One region of the Brucella pseudogrignonensis genome, then DNA from elsewhere that is predicted to be linked to it. Evidence: predicted binding sites of a transcription regulator. Region 1 holds the regulator's gene; the other holds the start of a gene.

Region 1 (9,592 bases):
CCAGCAACCAGCGGACGGATTCCCGGAGTCATGTCATTCTCCTCGTCTTGAACGACAGCAAACCGCTCAACAATATGCAAGCAGCGCCAAATTTTGCCACTGACTAAGCGTATTCGCACAGCAATGCAACGATCTTGGTGCTCTGCGTACAATGAGAACTTGCATCGGAACCTTTGTTAAGGTTATCCCCTCACAAGGCTTATCTTTACAGATAGCCGGGCTTTGTTTTGTTCTTAAAGGGTTTCCAATGCTCGACAGTATGCGTGACGCCGCCAAATCCTGGGTTGCTAAGCTTCTTCTTAGCCTGCTCGTCCTCAGCTTTGCGGCTTGGGGTATTACGGATGCTTTTCAGGGCGAAATGGAAGTTGATTCAGCCATTAGTGCTGGCGGTTCAAAAGTCAGCACAACTGACTATCGTTTTGCCTATGAACAACAGCTGATGCGCCTTTCGCAGCAGTTCCGCCAGCGGCTCAACCGTGAACAGGCCCAGCAGCTTGGTGTGGACCAGCAGGTTCTGGCACAGCTCGCAGCCGGTGTCGTTCTGGATGAACAGGCCCGCAACATGCAGCTTGGCCTTTCCAAGGACGGCATTGCGCGTCTGACCGGCGAAGACCCATCATTTCAGGATGCAAGCGGCAATTTCAGCCGCGCCCAGTTTGATGCCGTTCTGCGCCAGTCAAACATCCGCCCACAGGATTACCTCGATAATCGTGCAAAAGTTGCGCGTCGCCAGCAAATCGTTGAAGCATCAACCGATGGTTTGAAAATGCCAGCCACGATGCTGAAAGCATTGGCTCTATATCAGGGTGAAAGCCGCAGCGCCGATTACATTACAATTCCGGCTGAAAAAGCTGATGCGGTCCCTGCCCCTTCGGATGAAGCGCTCAAGACTTATTTTGATGCGCACAAAGACGAATATAAAGCACCGGAATACCGCAAGATTACCTATGTGAAGCTTGAGCCTTCGGACATTGCCGATCCGGCCGCTGTCACACAAGACGAAATTAAAGACTATTACCAAAAGAACAAAAGCCGTTTCAGCACCACTGAAACCCGCACAATCGAACAGCTTAACTTTGCCGACGAAGCAGCCGCAAAGGCCGCGCACGAAAAAATCGCAGCTGGTACCAGCTTCGTCGATATTGGCAAGGAACAGGGAAAGAGCGAAACTGATCTCGTTCTCGGCACCTTTGAAAAGACTGCTCTTCCTGATTCCGTCATTGCAGATGCAGCATTTGCGCTCAACGAAGGTGGCGTCAGTGATGTCGTAAAGGGTGCATTCGGCCCTGTTATTCTGCGCGTTACGACGGTTAATCCGGCAAGCGTCAAAGAGCTTTCGGAAGTCGAAAAAGAAATTCGCGACACCGTAGCGACCAATATCGCGATCAGCAGCATTAACGGTATTCACGACGCCTATGAACAGCAGCGTTCCGAAGGTGGCAGCATGCCAGACGTTGCCAAAGGTCTGAGCCTCAAGGCTGTGTCGATCGAAGCTGTTGACGATGAAGGCAATGATCCAGCTGGCAAAGCACTCGAGTTGCCAAACTCAGAAGCGCTTCTTGCCGCCGCATTTCAGGCCGAACAGGGTTTTGACAATGACGCTTTGACGCTCGGAAACTCTGGTTATCTGTGGTATCAGGTGGACGGAACGACCCCCGCGCGCGATCGCACACTTGATGAAGTCAAGGACAAGGTTACAGCGGCATGGAAGGGCGAAGAAGCAGTCAAGCGTCTCAATGATCGCATGGCTGAATTGAAAAAGCGTCTTGATGACGGTGAAACGCTCGACGCAATCGCAGCAAGTGCAGGCGTCGAAAAGCAGACCAAGCGCGGCATCACCCGTAACACCAATGATGCAGATTTCGGCTCTGCCGCAACCGCACAGGTATTCCGTGGTCCGCTTAACCACACCGGCACTGCTGGCGCTGTTTCCAATGACGGACAGCTTCTCTTCAAAGTAATTGAAGTGACCGAGCCAACTGCCACTGGTCCGGAAGCTATTCCAGAACAGCAGCAGACCTATCTCGCATCAACACTTACAGATGACGTGCTTGAACAGCTGGTCGGTGAGTTGCAGAAGCAATACCCGGTCAAGATTAACCAGACAGCCATCAATAACGCACTGGCATTCTGATAAGCGACGGACATAAGAGAATGGCTGACTTAAAACCCTATATCGCCAAGGCTGCCACCGGCACACCACTGTCGTTCGAGGATTCTAAAGCAGCCTTCGACATTATGATGTCAGGTCAGGCCACCCCTTCGCAGATCGGTGGCTTCCTGATGGCTCTGCGTGTTCGTGGAGAAACAGTGCCGGAGATTGCTGGTGCTGTTGCTTCCATGCGTTCCCGCATGCTGCCTGTTGCAGGATCAGAAGATGCGGTCGATATTGTTGGCACCGGCGGCGACCAGTCCGGCTCCTACAATGTTTCAACCTGCTCTGCGATCGTCGTTGCTGGCGCAGGCGTGCCGGTTGCAAAACACGGCAATCGCGCGCTCTCGTCAAAATCTGGCGCTGCTGATGCGTTGGCAGCGCTGGGCGTCAACATTGAAGCCGATGCCAATACAATAGGGCGTAGCATTACAGAAGCTGGTCTTGGCTTCATGTTTGCGCCGATGCACCATTCGGCAATGCGCCATGTGGGCCCATCGCGCGTCGAGCTTGGCACCCGCACAATCTTCAACCTTCTTGGACCGCTTTCCAATCCGGCTGGCGTCAAGCGTCAGCTCGTCGGCGTTTTCTCAGCAGAATGGGTAGAGCCACTAGCGGAAGTTCTTAAAACTCTGGGTTCAGAAACCGCATGGGTCGTCTATGGCGACGGCCTTGACGAAATGACCACGTCCGGCACCACCAAAGTTGCAGCACTCGAAAACGGCACCATCCGCACATTTGAAATTCAGCCGGAAGACGTCGGCCTTCGCCGCGTCGATATGTCTGAACTCAAAGGTGGCGATGCCGAAGTTAATGCCAAAGCACTGCTTGCCGTGCTTGAAGGCGCTCACAATGCCTATCGTGACATTGTACTGCTGAATTCTGGTGCAGCTCTGGTGATTTCCGGTAAGGCAAAAGACCTTAAAGACGGCATTGCGCTCGCGGCGCAATCAATCGATAGCGGTGCGGCGCTGGCCGTTTTGCAAAAAGTTATCGCTGTATCAAACGACAAGCCGCTCTGACGGAAAGGATCACATTATGTCCACCGACATTCTGCGGAAAATTGAAGCTTATAAACGCGAAGAAATCGCTGCTGCAAAGGCAAGCCTGCCTCTCAACGAAGTAAAGGCACTGGCCAAAGATCAGCCAGCAACGCGCGGTTTTCTCAAAGCGCTCGAAGCAAAGCGTGCGGCCAAAAAGTTTGCTCTCATTGCGGAGATCAAGAAGGCGAGTCCATCCAAAGGTCTTATCCGCCCGGATTTCGATCCTCCAGCGTTGGCGAAAGCCTATGAAGATGGTGGCGCTGCCTGTCTTTCGGTTCTGACCGATACGCCATCCTTTCAGGGCGCGCCGGAGTTTCTGACTGCTGCGCGCAATGCATGCTCATTGCCTGCGCTGCGCAAGGATTTTCTTTTCGATACTTACCAAGTCTACGAAGCCCGCAGCTGGGGTGCGGATTGCATTCTGATCATTATGGCAAGCGTCGATGATGATCTCGCAAAGGCGCTTGAAGAAACCGCTTTTGAGCTTGGTATGGATGCGCTGATTGAAGTGCATGACGAAGAAGAAACGGAACGCGCATTGAAACTTTCGTCGCGACTCATCGGCGTTAACAATCGTAACCTGCGTACCTTTGATGTCGATCTTGCCGTCTCCGAGCGCCTTGCAAAAATGGTGCCGTCAGACCGTCTCTTGGTGGGCGAGAGTGGCATCTTCACCCATGATGATTGCCTGCGTCTTGAAAAATCCCATATTGGCACATTCCTGATTGGCGAAAGCCTGATGCGCAAGGATGACGTAGCAAGCGCTACCCGCGAACTTCTAACCGGCAAGGTGTGAGCCATGACGGCCAAGCTGACCCATATCGACCAGACAGGTTCCGCCCATATGGTCGATGTCGGCGACAAGGCCGAAACGGATCGCGTGGCGATCGCCGAAGGCGCAGTCAGGATGAAGCCAGAAACGCTGGCACTCATTCTGGAAGGCAATGCAGCCAAAGGCGATGTCATTGGCACAGCGCGGCTTGCTGGCATTATGGCGGCGAAAAAGACCGCTGATCTTATTCCGCTCTGTCATCCACTGATGTTGACCAAAGTGTCCGTCGAAATAGAACCCGACCAAGCTCTGCCCGGCTTGCGCGTTTCGGCAACCGCAAAACTCAAAGGCCGTACTGGCGTTGAGATGGAAGCGCTGACTGCCGTTTCTGTTACCTGCCTGACGATTTATGACATGGCTAAAGCAGTTGATCGTCATATGGAAATTACCGATATCCGCGTTTGTGCGAAAAGTGGCGGCAAGTCAGGCGATTGGAAAGCCTGATCTTTCAGACGAAAGGAAAACCGATGTCCCTGTTTCCAGTCGATGAAGCACTTGCGCGTATTCTGAATAGTGCACGACCGCATGGTACAGAGACAATTTCGCTTTCTGAAGCAGGCGGACGTGTCGTTGCAGAACCTGTTCAGGCCAAACTGCAACAGCCTCCTTTTGATTGCTCGGCTATGGATGGCTATGCGCTAATTGCTCCTCCAAACACCAATTATCCTCTCGAATTCACAGTCATTGGCGAATCAGTTGCTGGAAAACGCTTTGATGGTGAGCTCAAACAAGGTGAAGCCATACGCATCTTCACCGGTGCACCAATGCCCGCAGGTGCCGATAGCATCGTTATTCAGGAAGATACGGAACGCTCGGGTGAAACACTCACCATCCTCAACGGACTAGACAAGGGGCGGCATATCCGACGTGCGGGGCTAGATTTCGCTCCCAGCGATGTTGTACTGCCAATCGGTCGTTCTCTTGATGCGCCTGCGCTTTCGCTTGCAGCAGCGAGCGGCAATGCAACAATTTCAGTATTCTGCAAGCCGCGCGTCGCGATACTCGCTACCGGCGACGAACTTGTACTGCCTGGAATAATTCCCGGCCCTGACCAGATCGTCGCTTCCAACAGTGTTGGCATTGCCGAAATCGTCCGCCGTGCAGGTGGTGAGCCAGAAGATCTAGGTATCATCACTGATAATCCGGCAAAGATAGAAACAGCAATCAGCGACGCTTTTTCGGATGGTATCGACATTCTGGTGACGGTTGGTGGCGCATCCGTTGGAGACCGCGATTACATTCACGGTGCGTTGCAGAATTGCGACGTTGATCTCGACTTTTGGAAAATCGCCATGCGTCCGGGTAAGCCGCTAATGTACGGACGCAAAGCCACTTCTGGCAAAACTATTCACGTCATCGGGCTGCCAGGTAACCCGGTTTCAAGTCTCGTATGCAGTCTTGTTTTTCTGCGCCCCCTCGTCGCGAAACTGTCTGGCACAGAGTTAAATGCAGATATTCGCCCAGCCAAACTTGGTGAAGCGATGAAAGCCAATGACCACCGGCGCGACTATGTGCGCTCGACTGTCACTCAGGCATCTGACGGCACACTGATTGCAACACCCTTCCCGGTTCAAGACTCATCGATGCTTTCAGCGCTGGTTCGCTCTCAGGCATTGCTGATGAGAGATGAGCATGCCCCTGCTGCCTCCACGGGTGACGCTTGTACGATATTAATGCTGTAAAGAACGCCCCCTCCGCACAACCATTAATCATTTTAAAACCATTGCGGAACAAGACTGGAACATATAGTGTTCGTTCTGGTTTTGTTTTTATTTGATTCTGGTCCGGAGGGTATGGCGCATGTTGACCCGTAAACAGCACGAGCTTCTGCTGTTCATTCATGAACGTCTTAAAGAGACGGGCATCCCTCCGTCGTTTGACGAAATGAAAGAAGCTCTCGATTTGGCTTCCAAATCGGGCATTCATCGCCTTATCACAGCGCTGGAAGAACGCGGTTTTATTCGTAGACTTCCCAATCGTGCACGTGCGCTCGAAGTTCTTCGCCTACCTGATTCCATTGCACCGGGCCTGAACTCACAAAAGAAGTTCGCTCCAAGCGTCATCGAAGGTAGCCTTGGCAAAGCGCCACCACCGCCTCCTCCGTCACGACCTGCACCTGTTACGGCAAATGATGATTCTCCAGCAACGGTTTCCGTGCCGATGATGGGACGTATCGCAGCCGGTGTACCGATATCAGCAATTCAGAATCAGACACATTCGATCAGTCTGCCACCAGAAATGCTCGGTGCTGGCGAGCATTATGCGCTCGAAGTCAAAGGCGACTCGATGATCGAGGCAGGAATTTTTGATGGTGACACCGTCATCATTAAGCGCGGTGAGACGGCCAATCCAGGCGAAATTGTTGTTGCACTGGTCGATGACGAAGAAGCAACTCTGAAACGCTTCCGTCGCAAAGGTGCATCAATTGCGCTTGAAGCTGCAAACCCGGCTTATGAAACGCGGATTTTTGGTCCAGATCGTGTGCGCGTACAAGGTAAGTTGATTGGCCTCATCCGACGCTATTAAAGCAACTGCATTTTAGGAGACATGCAACTGAATATGTTTCCTTTTAAGCAGTACAGTCAGCTATAATGGCTCTGCCAATTCTGTTGCGGCTTGCGACGCTTCATAAGCTCTACTTTTCTCAGCGCCAGCTCTCTTTTGATATTCGCGATCAGGTAGTCCCCTCGCCGCTCGCGAATAGAGACGATGCAAATGCCACGGGCGCGTTGGCGCATCGACTGAAAAGGTCAGCTGATCAGCATAGTCGGCTAAGTTGGTCGTTTTGGTCAGTGCGAAACGGTAAATTTTATTCTCCTGCGCAATACCGTTTTCGTCTGAGTTGATTGCAGAAGCGCTTACACGTAGCAGCTTATGCCCTAGTCTGAGTTCAAGAGTACCTTTTAAGGCTAGTTCCTGTCGGTCGATCATCAGGACGCTAAAACGCTTACAGCTCAACTCTTTGCCAGCTATAGCGAGAATGACAATGTCGCCAATATTGCAGGCTGCGTCTTTCATCTCTTCATCTGCCGTGTAGGATAGCATTCTACCGTCCCGCAGCGGAATGGCGCACACCCCATCTTCGCAAACAAAGGCTTCTTCAGCTGATACCATTCGCTGTTTTTTTACCACCTGCGGCGGAATAAACTCATTAATCAGATAGGCTGTCTGCCAGTTCTGCGCGGTAAATTTTGGAGGCCTGCTGCGATTAATAGCAAAATTCCCATCTGGAAGACGCACAGCGACGAATTTCGCATCTTCACTCACAAGAATATCAGGCAACGGTGTTCTTATAAAAACGGCAAGCCCGATAATTACGAAGGGGAGTGCCAGCCATCGCATTCGTGTTGTAAACACAACCGCTATAACAAGCGCCAGCGTCCAGAGAACAAGCGTGCTAGCTGGCATGACCCCTGGATTACCATCAGGCGAAAAGCTGGCGACAAAACTTGCAATATGTCTGACCAGTAAAACGCCGAACCCCATAATCTGCAATGGCAACCAATCCAGATGCAGCGGCATCAATAACAAGCTGAGCACTGCGAAGGGCATAACCAATATAGAAATAACGGGTAGTGCCAATACGTTGCCAACAAGACCAAACGGCGCCGTATTGTTAAAATGATAGGCTGCGAAAATTCCACTGGCCACGCCAGCAACAATAGACGTAGCGCCCGTCGCAACCGTTGGTAATAGAATTTTTGAAATAATCCCGCGTGGCTTTGCGCGACGATCTTCAATAGCTGTTTGCTTGCGAGATTTCTTATCGCTCCACCACGCAAAAGCTGCAATGAGACCCGCAGTGGCTGAGAACGACATTTGAAAGCTTGGCCCCACAATTTCATGCGGGGAAATCGCAATCATTGCCACTGAGGCGATAGCGAGATTGCGCATACTGATCGCTACGCGATCGACCAGCAATGCACAAAGCATCACAACGATCATCACATAGCTTCGTTGCGCAGCGACGTCAGCACCGGACATAGCCAGATAGAACGTGCAACTTAGAAGTGAAAGACATGCAGCAATTTTTTTGACCGGATATCTGGCGCTAAACGCTGGTGCGAGTGCGAATAAAGATCGCAACGACATCATCACAACCCCTGCAGCCAACACCATGTGCAAACCAGAAATAGACAAGATATGCGCGAGACCCGCTTTGCGCAGATCCTCATTTGTTTCTTCACTTATCCCCGCTCGTTCTCCAGCGATGAGTGCGGCTGCGACACTCCCATCCTCGCCTGAAAGCACTTCAGCGATACGTTCAGAAACATGTACCCGTAATTGAGCGATAGCGCCGGAAATTTTGGCGAAAACCTCACTTGGTGCAGGCACATCAGCTATTTTTGGAGTGCCCAAGAAAAAGCCATTTGCACCTATCCCGCCGAAATAGGCGTGAAACGCAAAGTCGTAGTTTCCCGGTCGAACAGGACCAGTGGGCACACGTAACCGCGCGAAACCAGTCAAGCCGCTGCCAATTTCTGTTTTGGCTGGTATATCGCGCGCCGTAATCCGGATGCGTTGCGGCGCATAGCGAAGTTTGGGTCGTTGCGTTTCAAGCAAATCAAGCGTCACACGCCAACTGCCATTATCGCGATACTCTAAGCCAACAACTCTGCCAGTGATACGCGTTGCAACCTCAGAGCCTAACAATTGCGTACTTCGTCGTTCCGTCTCGAACTTTCCCGCAACTATTCCCAATAACACCGCCAACACGAGTGTCACTGCTTGTGATACGAGGAAGTGTTTTCTGAATAAAAAACGTATTAAACAAACAGCTACAACAACAGATAGAATGGGCAACCATTCAGGTTCATAAGAAAGCGTGAAATAAACAACGGCTCCCAACCCCATAAAAACGGGAAAAAGAAGAAAAAATATTCCGCGCCCTATTTCACGATCAAGCGCCGCAATCAAAAGCTGCCGTGAACTACTCAGCAGTTCCCGCGCACGCTCGGAAGGTGTCAGTTTCCTTTCCGGTAAAGCGACGGGCTGAATATCAGCTCGTTCTTTCGGTAACCACGGTTCAGGAAGCAAGGCACGAGCAAGACCTTCAGGCATGTCTTTGACAAATGCCCGCTCGCTCACCTCTTGTCTTTCCCTTATGCCCGTCATGCCCCCGCCTGACTGCAAAAGTGCCCGCGCTTAATCTAAAGAAGCACGTCCCGACGGTGCGAAAGAATTGGGAAACGCTTGCACACCGTGCTGCCTATGCTACATGAACCACAGTCAAAATCGAGAGGGTTCTCGCAATGAGAATCCTTATCGCCCGTGGACTGTGAGAAAACGGGCGCTACATATTCAAAATTCTGCCTCGCGCTCGGCTTCCTGCCGCAACTCAACGAGGCTTTGACACAGTGGAGCTGTTATGTCGAAACCGGTCGTCACCCGTTTTGCCCCTTCGCCCACGGGTTATCTGCATATTGGCGGAGCCCGCACGGCTCTTTTCAACTGGCTTTATGCAAAGCATACGGGCGGCAAGATGCTGCTGCGCATCGAAGATACAGATCGTGAGCGTTCTTCCGAAGCTGCAACGGCCGCCATTCTTGATGGCTTGACCTGGCT
Region 2 (9,592 bases), 1.8 Mb from region 1:
CGCCTTAACAAAAAAGGCCTTGCAGATTTGCAAGGCCTCTTCTCTAAAACGGTGTAAGTTCAAACCGACTTATAAGCCGTCCCAGATCTGGTTTATGAATTGCCTTTCAGGCGTGCATTGCAAAGGCTGTAATAACCGCCGCCCTTCTGTACCCATTTAAGGCCACCAAGCGCATTTGCGTCTTTCGCAGCATGATACTGTTCAAGGCAAGTATGCATACGAGCCTTACCCGGTGACTCGCTGGAGAACTTGGCAGACACAGCAGTGGGGAACTTGATGCCCTTCGGTGCCGCAACAGTGGGAGCGGCTGGCTCCGAATTACCATCTGTACTTAGTGCTACAGCATCCGCACCCGGACCACATTCAGCCTTACGAAAATCATTCCATTTTGCGCCACCATCGATGCCCGCATCTTTGGCAGCCTGATATTTCGTGCTGCACTGCTTCATTGTCAGTCCTTTGGCAGTATCAGCAGCAGCTGGAGCTGCAGCATTTTTGGCAGGCGCAGCAGCCTTCTTTGCTGGAGCGGCAGGCGCTGCCGCAGCATCATCTCCGCATTGTGTCTTACGGAAGTCGTTCCACTTAACATTGCCAAGCGTCCCGGCATCCTTGGCCGACTGATACTTTGCGCTACATTCTTTCATGGTCAGCGCACTGGCCTGCGTTGAAAAAGCAAAGGCAGATGCGCCCAGAATGAATGTGGTCCCAGCCAAAGCTGCAATGGTACGAATAGACATCTTGTCGCTCCCTGTCGGATACGGACTATTGTTTACGATACTTGTTAGTTGACTATCGCTCGACGCGACCATTCAAAACCTCGGGTCCTTTTCACCCGTCTTCAAACCCTTCCGAAATTCACATTCGACATCAATGTTGATACTCGGCAAGTTGACTGTCAATCACTCAATTAATATTACCATTGTCTACAATACAAAAATTCTAAACGTCATTCTTCGCGCGTTACAACGGCTTATTGAACATAAGTAAACATACAGTAATTATTATTGGTTGTCTCAATATTATTGCAACAGAGTTAAAATCAGGAATTCGTCACCATGTTTAAGAGAGTAATGATATTTGGCGGCGCTGGTTCAGGAAAGTCCACTCTGGCCCGTTCTCTTGGAAAAATAACTGACCTCCCGGTCGTTCACATCGACACAATTTACTGGCTACCTAATTGGACAATGCGCCCACGCGAAGAAATAGGGCGTTTGACCACGGAAATTGCAAATCGAGATGAATGGATCTTTGAAGGAAACCATAGTGAAACTATGGCTTATCGCGCGGAACGTGCTGATATGCTCATCTTTTTGGATATTTCGACACCGAGACGCCTCTGGCGAATTCTCACCCGAACATTTCGCTATTTCGGAAAGTCACGCCCCGACATGGCCGAAGGATGCAAAGAACGCTTTGACTGGGAGTTTCTCAAATTCGCAGCAAACTATCGCAACAATGGCCGCATTCGTGCACTCACTTTTATGGAAAAGGCGCCGTCGCATCTTTCGAAGTACCAGTTGCGCAGTCCGGCAGAGGTGAAACAATTTCTTGCTAAAACCGAATACGAAATAATCCAAAATAATTCGAAGACATAAGCGCGATAAAATCGAAAAAAGGCACGTAAAATAACAATATTGCTAGCAGTGCAGCAACATTCGACAGATGCTATATTGAGTGTGTCTCCCAAGACGTGACGCTGGTCATTGGCATTCTGACGATCAAATCAGCGAAAATATATGCAGATAAATGCCGGACTTCGATCTGGTCATTTCATCAATTCGTCCAATTTTCCGCAGCTTTGGAGTTGATCGTGTCAAATAGTGTCTCCCCACTTGTCGATGCTACCAGCCTAATGACGCCGGATCGTCATCGTCTTTATGAAGATGCGATTGCAATGCTCATTGGTACCTCATTCATCGCATTGGGCATAACCCTTTACAGCCAAGCCACACTGATGACTGGCAGCACGGCTGGTATTGCGTTGCTTATTCAATATGCAACAGGCATTAGCTTTGGCGCGCTCTATTTTGTGATCAACCTGCCGTTTTATTATTTTGCAGCGAAACGGATGGGCTGGGCGTTTACCGTCAGAACATTTATCGCAGTTGCTCTGATGTCGCTCTTCGCCAAAGTGATACCTATGTGCGTTGATTTCAGTTCAATCAATCCGCTGTTTGCTGCACTCATGGGGGGCACGCTCATGGGGATGGGCGTTCTTGCCCTTTTTCGCCACCGATCTGGTGTCGGCGGTGTAAACATTCTGGCGCTTTATTTGCAGGATGCCTATGGCATTCGTGCTGGCTGGTTCCAGCTAGCGCTTGACGTTATTATTATGCTCGGTTCCCTGTTCTTTATTCCCTGGGAGAATATGCTGTTATCGCTGGCGGGCGCGGTGGCTATGAATGCCATTATTGCCATCAATCATAAGCCGGGCCGCTATCTTGGCATAAGTTAAACAAAAGCCGCCTCAAAAGGCGGCTTTTGTTTAAACTTTCAACGATCTCAGTGCGCAGTCATCCATTCGCGTGCACTGCGCAGGGCTGCGGCAAGTTCTGTCTTGCTCATGGTTGCAGCAACCTGATTACGCATACGTTCAGCCTTCTGATTGCCACGGATTGCAGCAATATTAAGCCATTTATGTGCTTCGACCACATCAATCTCACAGTCCCGGCCAACGGCATATTTCAATCCCATTTCCAGTAGAATACGATCTTGAGAACCTGTTTTGCTCTGCTGTGTGACGCTCTGAAACTGTGTCATTTTCTTTGTCCCTGTTAAATCCCGAGAACCGTCCGCTCTTTGTTTCTGAGACTGGCTTTTACCGTCCCCGAACTGTCGGATCTGTCGTTCCGTTCATGATGCTGAGATTACCCAACAGAGTTAAAATGCGCGTTAAACCAGATGCTTAACAACGCGACAACAAAATCCCAACAAGGAGTAAACTTGGGAATTTGTTAAACATCCAAGCTCAATGAATTGCAGCATTTTTCCAAAATGGCAGATTTTTCATCCACAGCGCTTAGAAACCAGATGATAACCATGGTGCAGATTGGCTTCGTTTAGGACGTGGCTAGCAACGAATATAACAGCTTCAATTATACCTCTTTCGCTCTGCTCCAAATTCAATTACGTTTACGTTTGCGTAAGTTTTCCGCAAGGCAACGTGCCTTGCCGCATTTTGGGAGGAATGCATGATCCGTAATTTTATGATGGGACTAACTGCTGCCGTTGCTCTGACGGCAACCCTCGCTGTACCAGCCTTTGCTGATGAAGCCATTGTCGGCACGTGGAAGCGGCCGAACGGCACGATCATCAGTTATGCGGCCTGTGGTGGTGGCAAATATTGCGGCACGGTTCAAACCGGCGAATATAAGGGCAAATCGATAGGCTCTATGTCAGGCAAGGACGGCAGCTATAAAGGCGAGGTCAACAAGCTCGACGAAGGCAAGACCTATACGGGCAAAGCCAGCGTCAAAGGCAACACGCTTTCGCTCTCTGGCTGTGTAATGGGCGGATTAATCTGCAAAAGCGAAAGCCTCACGAGGCAGTAAGTCTAAAACTAAAAAGGCGGCTTCTCAGCCGCCTTTTTTGATTACCTGGCTTTCTGGCCAAATAGCACTTTCTGCTCTTCTTCCTTATTAGCCGAAGCCATTGCGCGTTCGCGCTCTTCTTTGCCAACCACAAGACCACGCTGCACGGCGGGTCGTGCGTTCATGGTCTCATGCCAGCGCTTGAGGTTTGGGAAATCTTCCAGCTTCTGATCAAAATTCTTGTAAGCGTTGATCCAACCAATGCTCGCCATATCAGCGATGGAATATTCGCCCGCGATATAGTCTTTGCCTTCAAGCTGGCGATTGAGAACGCCATAAAGACGGTTGACCTCATTGGTATAGCGATCAATCCCGTACTGCACTTTTTCTGGTGCATAAATGTGGAAATGTCCTGCCTGACCCGACATTGGCCCAAGTCCACCCATCTGCCACATCAGCCATTCATCAACTGCAACGCGCTTGCGTTCATCTGATGGATAGAACTTGCCAAATTTGCGTCCGAGATATTGAAGAATTGCACCCGATTCAAAGACCGAAATCGGCGCGCCGCCCGGACCTTCCGGATCAACAATAGCAGGCATGCGATTGTTCGGTGCGATTTTGAGGAAATCCGGCTGGAACTGATCGCCTTTGCCGATATTTACATATTTGACTTCATAAGGAACACCCAGTTCCTCGAGCATAATGCTCACCTTGAAGCCATTCGGTGTCGGCCAATAGTAAAGTTCAATCGGTTTTGTCTGCTCGGCCATGGGTCGTTAACTCCCTCTTTCTTGGCTTTGTCGGTAACTCCGATGCAAGCTAACATAAGCGCCGTGAATTGCGGCACAAGAGCGAACCGATCAAGTTCATGCGACATCAATATTTTTGAACGCCACATGAATGCAGCACTCAGGAGTGGTTCAGCCAACAAACCTTACAGTCATGCCCTATAATGGAAGATCGAGTATTTGGGGGAAGAATGCTGCTAAGACGCACGACCATCGTATTCATGATGATCGCTGGCTTTGCGATTGTCGCGGGGCTATTTGTTGATCGGAAACAACATGTTTATCGAGATCAGCCAATCATCGGAGATGTCACCGTAATGCATCTCGGAAACAGTCACGCGAAAGCACACATCTGAAGAATGGGTGAAACCTGCGACACAAGTAATCTCATTTAAACAGAGACATGCGCGTGTCATTGATTTTGTTATACTGGGTCATGACACAACGAATCGAACAGCCATTTCTCACCGAGATTAAAACGCCTCCTTTTATGGAGCCGCAAGTTTTTGCCGATGCAGGCGCGGCAGTTGTCGCGCTTCGCAAGCTTTATGATCGCAATACCGCGTTTCTCCGCACAGCCTTTGAACAGTTGGCGAAGGGAGAAGTCCGACCTCAGCGATATCGCGCTTTTTACCCCGAAATTTGTCTGTCGACATCGAGCTTTGCTCATGTCGATACACGTCTGGCGTTTGGCCATGTGACCATGCCGGGCGATTATTCGGCAACCATCACGCGACCTGATTTGTTTGAACATTATCTTAACGAACAAATTCGCCTGCTGATGCGCAATCATGGGGTGACAGTCACCGTTCGGGAATCAGCAACGCCAATTCCGATCCATTTCGCCTTCATGGAGGGCACTTATGTTGAAGCATCGGTTGCCAATGCCTTCACGCATCCGATGCGCGATCTCTTCGACGTGCCGGATCTGGCCGCAACAGACGACAAGATCGTCAACGCCGATTTTGATCCAATTCCCGGCGAGCCGATGCCGCTTGCACCTTTCACGGCGCAACGCGTTGACTATTCGCTACACAGGCTTGCGCATTACACAGCGACAAGTCCGAAGCATTTCCAAAACTTCGTGCTGTTTACGAACTATCAGTTCTATATGGATGAATTCTGCGCCTATGCACGCAAGCTGATGGCAGATGGCGGCGGCGGGTATGACAGCTTTGTCGAGCCGGGCAATGCGATCACGCTTGCAGGTGAAACCGCTCCAAGCACGGGCATCGCATTGCAACGCATGCCGCAAATGCCGGCCTATCATCTGCAACGCAAAGATCATTCTGGCATCACCATGATTAACATTGGCGTTGGCCCGTCCAATGCAAAGACGATTACCGATCATGTTGCCGTGCTTCGCCCGCATGCATGGCTGATGCTGGGACATTGTGCTGGTCTGCGCAACAGTCAGGAGCTTGGCGATTACGTTCTTGCTCACGCTTACATGCGTGAAGACCACGTTCTCGATGATGATCTTCCGGTCTGGGTGCCCTTGCCCGCATTGGCAGAAATTCAAGTTGCCCTAGAAGAAGCGGTTGAAGAAGTCACCGGCCTTGAAGGCTATGATCTTAAGCGGATCATGCGAACCGGCACAGTTGCGACGATTGATAATCGCAACTGGGAACTGCGCGACCAGCGCGGCCCTGTTCAGCGCCTTTCTCAGGCACGGGCAGTAGCACTTGATATGGAGTCAGCGACAATTGCGGCCAATGGCTTCCGCTTTCGCGTTCCCTACGGCACTCTGCTCTGTGTTTCCGACAAGCCGTTGCACGGCGAGCTAAAACTACCCGGCATGGCGACCGAGTTCTATAAGCGGCAAGTCGCGCAGCATCTACAAATTGGTATTCGTGCGATGGAAAAAATCGCTGCCATGCCAGATGAACGACTGCATTCACGCAAGCTTAGAAGCTTCTACGAAACTGCGTTCCAGTAAGTCACAAGATGCCGAAGGCAATGCTTTCGGCATCATCATCGCGCCGCAATCAGCCGCTACTCGCCAATCATGTCAAAACGCCGCGAAACTTTTGCCTTTACTCTGCTGATCATTGCCCTTCTGGTATCCGTGCCGCTTGTGCTCGGATTTCTCGGATCTGCACATCCGGCGTTCGATTCGTTTGCCCATTTCCGGTCCCATCTCGCTATCCTGATGGGAGTGCTGGCGCTGCCGCTTTTGTTCACAGCAATGCGACGTGAAGGTGCGATGATCCTGCTGTTTGCGATCCTTGCTTTCAGCACAACACTTGGTGCCGCACGCAATCTGCTGGATGGCTCATCAGCAGCGCAGGCAAATGTGCCAACTGGCGGGGCACGTTATAGTCTTGTGCAAATCAATCTGCGCTATAACAATCCTGAACCCAAACGCGTCTTGCAAATGATAGCGCAGGAAAAGCCCGACGTCATCGCTTATCAGGAAGCGGGTTCAAACTGGGCGATGTGGATCAATATTCTCAAGGGAACCTACACTTATCACTTTGAATGCCGCATCAGCGGCAACACCATGAGCGTGGGTATTTTATCCCGGCGTCCGTTCAGTGAAGGCAGTGCGCAGGCATGCCTTGGCGACAGTCGCCTTGCCATGACTTCCATTGATTTCAGCGGCACGCCAGTCAATGTTGCATCCTATCATGCTGTGCTTCCATGGCCGTATGCTCAGGCAGCAATCATCGATAAGATGGTGCCGGAATTGCAGAAATTCGACGGCCCTTCCATTATTGCTGGCGATTTCAACGCAACACCATGGAGCAATGCAGTTCACCGCATAGAAAAGGCTTCCGGTACAAAAGCAATGACCGGCATTGGCGGAACATGGGTGCCGCAAAGCCTGCCCGTGACACTCGCGCCATTTGTAGGGCTAGCAATCGACCAAATTCTCGTCAGTCCTGATATTGCAGCACCAGTCGCAGCGACACGCGGCGAAACGGGTTCTGATCACCTGCCTGTCAGGCTTGAGTTTTCGGTCCCTATGCCTGTGAGGCCCAACACAGAAGAGCCTGAAATTCAGTCTGTGATGCTTCACTAAAAAAGGCGGTCTAAACCGCCTTTTTTATTTACATGTTTACATACACTGGCCCCTCTCCGCCTTGTGGCGGAACCCAGTTGATATTCTGGTTCGGGTCTTTGATATCGCAAGTTTTGCAATGCACGCAGTTCTGCGCATTGATCACAAAACGTACATCCTTAGCTTGCGGATCAGCAGCAGAATTGCCGTCTGCATCCACCCATTCATAAACCCCTGCAGGGCAATAGCGTGTCGACGGACCCGCAAAAACATCATGCTCTGATGTCTGTTGCAGCTTCATATCGGCGACCTGCAAATGCACTGGCTCGTTTTCGTCGTGATTGGTATTCGACAAGAACACCGACGACAGGCGATCAAAAGTCAGAACGCCATCTGGCTTTGGATAGCTAATCTTCTTGTGCTTTGCAGCAGGCTCAAGGCTCTGTGCATCGGTCTTACCATGCTTCAGCGTACCAAAAAATGAGAAGCCAAACAGCTGGTTGGTCCACATATCAAGACCGCCAAGCGCGACACCAACAACCGTCCCGAGCTTCGACCAGAGCGGTTTAACGTTGCGGACCATCTTGAGGTCTTTACCAATGGCACTATCGCGCCAGCTGTTCTCAATCTCAATCGGCTCATCATTGGCGCGACCAGCGGCCAATGCGTCTGCAATCTTGTCGGCAGCAAGAATGCCCGACAGAACCGCATTATGGCTGCCTTTAATACGCGGAACATTGACGAAGCCAGCCGAACAGCCGATCAGCGCCCCACCCGGAAAGGACAGCTTCGGCACGGACTGGAATCCGCCTTCGGTAATTGCACGTGCGCCATAAGACAAGCGCTTGCCACCTTCAAACGTATCGCGGATAGCCGGATGCGTCTTAAAGCGCTGGAATTCCTCAAATGGTGACAGGTATGGATTCTTATAGTTGAGGTGCAGCACAAAGCCGACCGCAACCATATTGTCTTCAAGATGATACAGAAATGTACCGCCGCCGGTTTTCATATCCAGCGGCCAGCCGAAAGAATGCTGCACCAGACCCGGCTTATGCTTGGATGGATGAACCTGCCAGAGTTCCTTGAGACCAATACCAAACTTGGCCGGCTCTCGACCTTCATCAAGCTTGAACTTGGCAATCAGTTCCTTAGCAAGTGAGCCACGCGCGCCTTCGCCAATCAGAACATATTTGCCAAGCAGTGCCATGCCCCGCGTATAGTTCGGACCATGCGTGCCATCGCGCTCGACGCCCATATCGCCAGTCGCAACACCGATGACAGCACCTTCATCATTATAAAGCACTTCTGTCGCAGCAAAGCCCGGATAGATTTCTACGCCAAGCTCTTCGGCCTTTGTGCCAAGCCAGCGGCAGACATTCCCAAGCGAGACAATATAATTGCCATGATTGTTCATCAGCGGTGGCATTGCGAAGTTCGGCAAACGCACAGAACCGGCAGGGCCGAGCAGCAGAAAGTGATCCGCCGTCACGGGCGTTTTGAAGGGATGTCCCTCTTCTTCGCGCCACCCCGGCAGAAGCTGGTCAATACCACTTGGATCAACAACAGCACCCGACAGAATATGCGCGCCGACTTCCCCGCCCTTTTCAAGAACAACAACCGAAAGCTCCGGATTGATTTGTTTGAAGCGAATAGCCGCAGCAAGGCCAGCAGGGCCTGCGCCAACAATCACAACATCAAATTCCATGCTCTCGCGTTCGGGAAGCTCAACCACTTCAGACATTCGTGCCTCCGTCAAATTTACATTTTCCCCTCACTATTTCAGCGCGGGCAATGCATCCAGTTGTTTTTGCTCATGAACCTATCGCAATTGTCGATAACCACCGACAATGACTAGTCCGTTCCCATATTGGACCTACCCTCTCGCAGAGTTAGGGACTGTCGCATATGCGTCCAATTGTCCAAAAATTCTGCGAATTCAGTAATATAATATTTACCTTAACGTAAACGTCAAATATTTTCTCTCTGAAATTTGGAATTGAGCTATTCTGCCGCAACAGGCTTTTTACGTGGAGACAATCACTTTAAAGCGGAAAGCTGCGACACGCTCTTGCATTCAGCGTCAAAATTCGTCACCTCATTTCATGAGGTATGCGAATGAATAACGATCATGAATTGCTGGATATGGAAGGCTTGCTGCGCTTTTATGCGGAAGCGGGTATCGACATGCCACTTTCAGAAACACCAATTGATCGTTTTGCTGCACCGGCACCCACGATGGCGCGTGAACAAAATGCGCCTGCACCTGC

The links. Region 1 encodes LexA, which represses DNA repair genes until DNA is damaged. Its sites were predicted from a motif close to TGTTCNNNNTGTGTTCNG; they were not measured.
Positions count from the first base shown of each region.
Region 2: the regulator LexA is predicted to act here: its motif matches at 2,790-2,807, upstream of RI570_RS09680 (sel1 repeat family protein).

Region 1 covers NZ_JAVLAT010000001.1:216,691-226,282, forward strand. The annotation lists gene tpiA (triose-phosphate isomerase) at 1-32, opposite strand, end outside; gene RI570_RS01055 (peptidyl-prolyl cis-trans isomerase) at 248-2,134, shown strand; gene trpD (anthranilate phosphoribosyltransferase) at 2,155-3,174, shown strand; gene trpC (indole-3-glycerol phosphate synthase TrpC) at 3,191-3,991, shown strand; gene moaC (cyclic pyranopterin monophosphate synthase MoaC) at 3,995-4,471, shown strand; gene glp (gephyrin-like molybdotransferase Glp) at 4,495-5,709, shown strand; gene lexA (transcriptional repressor LexA) at 5,828-6,553, shown strand; gene RI570_RS01085 (ComEC/Rec2 family competence protein) at 6,614-9,142, opposite strand; gene gltX (glutamate--tRNA ligase) at 9,396-9,592, shown strand, end outside.
Region 2 covers NZ_JAVLAT010000001.1:1,995,687-2,005,278, reverse strand. The annotation lists gene RI570_RS09695 (antifreeze protein) at 93-737, opposite strand; gene RI570_RS09690 (DNA topology modulation protein FlaR) at 1,056-1,595, shown strand; gene RI570_RS09685 (YitT family protein) at 1,853-2,455, shown strand; gene RI570_RS09680 (sel1 repeat family protein) at 2,503-2,760, opposite strand; gene RI570_RS09675 (DUF2147 domain-containing protein) at 3,207-3,551, shown strand; gene RI570_RS09670 (glutathione binding-like protein) at 3,593-4,303, opposite strand; gene RI570_RS09665 (hypothetical protein) at 4,513-4,677, shown strand; gene RI570_RS09660 (AMP nucleosidase) at 4,758-6,260, shown strand; gene RI570_RS09655 (endonuclease/exonuclease/phosphatase family protein) at 6,330-7,346, shown strand; gene RI570_RS09650 (electron transfer flavoprotein-ubiquinone oxidoreductase) at 7,375-9,066, opposite strand; gene RI570_RS09645 (uracil-DNA glycosylase) at 9,441-9,592, shown strand, end outside.